DNA from 2 places in the Rothia sp. 27098_8_27 genome. Region 1 is predicted to be linked to the other one. Evidence: riboswitches for the same ligand, from Rfam matches in the RefSeq annotation. Region 1 holds a riboswitch; the other holds the start of a gene.

The links. Region 1 has a riboswitch for S-adenosylmethionine ahead of O3675_RS06705 (ABC transporter ATP-binding protein). Riboswitches for the same ligand answer to the same signal wherever they lie in the genome.
Region 2: another riboswitch for S-adenosylmethionine. It lies ahead of O3675_RS08575 (methylenetetrahydrofolate reductase); the one in region 1 lies ahead of O3675_RS06705 (ABC transporter ATP-binding protein).

The regions. Positions count from the first base shown of each region.
Region 1 covers NZ_JAPWAJ010000005.1:59,492-61,692, forward strand. The annotation lists gene O3675_RS06700 (aliphatic sulfonate ABC transporter substrate-binding protein) at 1-84, opposite strand, end outside; gene O3675_RS06705 (ABC transporter ATP-binding protein) at 149-985, opposite strand; SAM riboswitch class I at 990-1,086, opposite strand; SAM riboswitch class IV at 1,262-1,370, shown strand; gene O3675_RS06710 (LLM class flavin-dependent oxidoreductase) at 1,485-2,201, shown strand, end outside.
Region 2 covers NZ_JAPWAJ010000009.1:755-2,955, reverse strand. The annotation lists gene O3675_RS08575 (methylenetetrahydrofolate reductase) at 147-1,052, opposite strand; SAM riboswitch class I at 1,170-1,286, opposite strand; partial or broken gene O3675_RS08570 (ATP-binding cassette domain-containing protein) at 1,634-2,201, shown strand, end outside.

The sequences.
Region 1 (2,201 bases):
GGCGCAGGCGCTGAGCAGAGTAGCAAAAGCGGCGGCTGCAGCAAGGGACTTGAGGGCGGTACGGCGAGACGGGGAGTAAGTCATGATGAAATCTTTTCGCTTCTGAAGATGATGATGTGATGTGTAAGAAATGCGTTTCGTGGCGGCTTTAGGCGTTATCTTCCACGCCGAGCTCAGCCAGCAGTTCGCTGCGCAGCGCCGTGATCTCTGCATCGGCGCGGTCACGCGGGTGAGAACGGTCAACGGTCACAATGCGCTGGATGGTGGCGGGCGCCTCCGGGGTGTCCTTACCGAGGACAATCACCCGGTCAGAGAGGTACAGCGCCTCTTCCACATCGTGGGTGACCAGCAGAATCGTGGTCGGGTCTTGACGGTGCACGTCCAACAGCAAATCCTGCATGTTGATGCGGGTCAGCGCGTCCAGAGCACCGAAGGGCTCGTCGAGCAGTAGCACGCCGGGGTTGCGTGCGAGCGCTCGCGCCAGGGACACGCGCTGAGCCATACCGCCTGAAATTTCCTTGGGACGGTGGGTTGCGTATTCGCCCAGTCCGACCAGGTCGAGCAGGCGCGCTACGGATGCTGCGCCTTCAGATTTTTTGGTGCCCTGCGGCAGCCCGAGCGCCACGTTGTCGGCGACGGTGCGCCAGGGGAGCAGGCGCGGTTCCTGAAAGCCGATAGCTACGCGGGGGTCGAGGCCGGTCACTGCCTTCTCGCCGATACGCACGGTACCTGCGGTGATGCGGTTCAGTCCTGCTGCTGCACGCAGGAGGGTGGATTTGCCGCATCCGGAGGAGCCGATGACGGAGATAATCTCGCCGGGGGCTGCGGTGAAGGAGACTCCGCGAAGAACTTCGTGGGTTCCGCCGGGCACGGGGAAAGATTGTCCGACGTCTTCAAAGCTCAAGGGGACGGCGGCGGTGGATACGGCACGGCGGCCGTTCTTTTCACTGGTGGGTACGTCAGTTACTGCACTGTTGAGTGTCATGTCACTTCCATCGTTCCTGGCGTTAGCACCGGGGGCGGAAGAATCCGTGCCGGTTGCTGCGACGTCGTGGAGCCAGGTCTCTCAGTCGCTCTGGATGGTTTGCTTCTCCCACCCTATGGGCTGTGGTGTGCCTCAATCAACCCGGCGGGCGCGTATGAATTTCTATGACCGTATATTTCGCATTTATCACGAAATATTTCGGTTCCACGTCACAAAAAGATTTTTTCGTCACAAACGTGACCTCCCTCCCGCGTGCCCCGTACACTCAAACCACGAGATCATGAGTCCCGGCGCTAAGCTCTGGCTAGCCGGGCGGCAACCCTCTCCCGTAGCGGGGTGCCCCAGATGATGATCTGGCCTCAATGAAAAGAGGCAAGTACGGCGCGAACGCGCCACCTGCACGAAGGCCACCACCGAACGCAGAAGGCAAAAAGGAGGCGGCGCGCGGGGTGCAGGGCACTAACCCGATCCTCCCCGATCATTCGCGAAAGGAAAATCGATGGCTGAGCAGAAGAAGCGCATCGTAGTTAACGCATTCGAAATGACCTGCATTGGTCACCAGAGCTTCGACCTCTGGCGTCACCCGCGCTCCCGCGCAACCGAGTACAACACCATCAAGTACTGGACTGACCTGGCTAAGACCCTTGAGCGCGGCCTGTTTGACGCCGTGTTCATCGCTGACGTTGTTGGTATCTACGACGTGTACAAGAACTCTGCCGCTCCCGCCATTGAGGGTGCCGCTCAGGTTCCCGTGAATGACCCCGCAACCCAGATTTCTGCAATGGCTGCAGTGACCGAGCACCTCGGCTTTGGCGTGACTGCTGCCGCTACTTTTGAGCAGCCCTACACCCTGGCTCGCCGCTACGCCTCCCTCGACCACCTCACTGAGGGCCGCGTCGGCTTCAATGTTGTGACTTCTTACCTGCCTTCGGCTGCTGAGAACCAGGGCCTGCCCACCCAGATCCCGCACGACGAGCGTTACGAGATCGCGGACGAGTTCCTGGACGTCTGCTACAAGCTGTGGGAAGGCTCCTGGGAAGACGGCGCAGTAGTCAAGGACCGTGAGCGCGGCCTCTACGCTGACCCCTCCAAGGTCCACCCGATTGGCCACAAGGGCAAGTACTTCTCCGTGCCCGGCATCTCCCTGACCGAGCCGAGCCCGCAGCGCACCCCCGTGATCTTCCAGGCTGGTGCATCCAGCCGCGGCCAGAAGTTC
Region 2 (2,201 bases), on a different contig from region 1:
GTAATTTTTCCTTTACTGGGGATAGATGTGGGAGTTAGTTCCGGTGTTTCGCCGCCCAGCGGTGGGCGGTGAAACGGGGGTCATAACTCCCGGAATATTTGTGGGGGAGATTGTGGAAACGCATCCGACAAGGAGCGCTATGGGGGTTAGGCGTATTCCAGTTCGCTCAGCGGCTGAGAGAAACGGTTGCTGTATCGGGGTAGGTCCAGCTGATCCAGAACGTCCAGAACCGCCGCATGCTCGTTGAAGGTGAAGAAGTGCAGACCCGGTGCGCCCGCATCCATCACGGTGCGGCACTGGTTCAACGCATACTCAACACCGATGCGGTGCAGCTCAGCGCTACTGGTTGCCGTTTCTAGGGCGTAGGCGAGGTCCGCCGGGACCGCCATGCCCGCCATCTGGCAGAGGTTCCGCAGGCGCTTCAGTGAGGTCACCGGCATGATGCCCGGAATAATCGGAATATCCACGCCTGCCAGGTGCGCCGAATCGACCAGGGCACTGTAGCGCTCGTCCTCAAAAAACACCTGAGTAATCGCGAAATCCGCGCCGGCACGCTGCTTCGACAGCAGAATCTCAATATCCTGCAGCAGGGATGCGGACTCGGGGTGCTTCTGCGGGTATGCCGCCACACCAATCGACACCTTGCCAGCTGCCAGGTGGGCGAAATCTTCACGCTCCACGCGGCGAATCAGTTCCACCAGGTAGCGGGCGAAAGGAAGTTCAGAAACCTGACCTTCCTGAATATCACCGCGAAGAGCCAGGAAACCGCGCACACCCAGACCCAGAATCAGGCGGACTGCACGCTCCAGCTCGTGCACTGAATGGCCTGCGCAAATCAGGTGAGCCAGCGGGGTGAGGGAGGTTTCATGCACCAGGTGGTCGAGCAGCGCCAGGGTCTTCTGGCGGCGCTTCGCGTCACCGGCGTAGGTGACCGATACGTAGTCGGGGTTGGTGCCCTCAAGCTCGGCAATGGTGTGGAGTAGCGACTCGCAGCTTGCGTGTGAGCGGGGTGGGAACAGCTCAAAAGAAAGAGCCGGGTGAACTGTCGTCATAACCTTCCTTCGTGTTCACCCGATAGATACGCACCGGGAGGGTGCGTGAATTCTTCTGCAGGATGCGCTGTACCGGTTTGCGAGTACGACTCATCAAGGGGTGCCGAAGGGTATTCTTCTCTATCGGTTCTGGCGGGAGCACCTTGTCCGTACCCTGCACCGTGACGGTGGGGGATACTGGCGAGGTTGCTGCGACGTCGACGAGCCAGATCTCTCGGTCGCTCTTGATAGATAACGCTTTCACTTTACCCACCGCCTCCGAGGGCGTGCAAGGGATGCGGTGGTTGATGTCCTAATATTTCTGGACATGACATTGGGGCGAAATATGAACTTAATATGACTGACTATGACGAAGGGCGGCTGGGGGTGTTGCGGGTAGGGCTGTCGGCTGACCCATGGATGTCCGGAACTATCGCAGATACGTCTGCTTAATATTCTTGGACACGCACGAATATATGTGTTTTGAATTTCATTGCGGGGTAAGGTAGCTAGTGAGGCACGGGTAGTGTTTCAATGTCCGCTCATCGAGGAGTTTCAGGGCTCAAAGATGAGTTCAATATGACTTTGTGAGCGTGGTGAGAATGAAAAAGCTATTTTCTTCTATACTCTGGTCCTTCCGCCTAGCATGGAAAACCTGTCCCACAACCCTGGTGAGCGTCGCCCTATCGCTAGCCGTCATTGCCTGCATTCCCTTGAGTCAGTCCCTGCTGATTGGTAATACAGTATCAGCCTTGAGCGGTTCAAATGGTGGCGCGGCCTGGATTTATATCGTTGCTCTTGCCCTTGTTGTCGGAATTAATATCATTGCTAAACGCTGGGTCATAAGTAACATGCTCATCCTCAAATCAAAGGTGAACTATCGGGTTCACTGCATGTTAAATAACAGGTTATCTACATTTCCGTTGTCTGATATAGGTAGCACAAAATCACAGGAAGATATACGTGCTGCAAGAGAGGCAATATCGAAACAGGAATTGCAGGTTCACACCATGTCAGTTATGACACTGGTGAGTTCCTTTGCGATGGTTTTCCTCCTCTGTTTTAATATTGCAAACGTCAGCATGGTGGCAGCAATTTTTGCGGCACTGTGTTCACTACCCCTATCTATTGCAATGGTAATCCTCGCTAAACGTGATTACGCTATATACA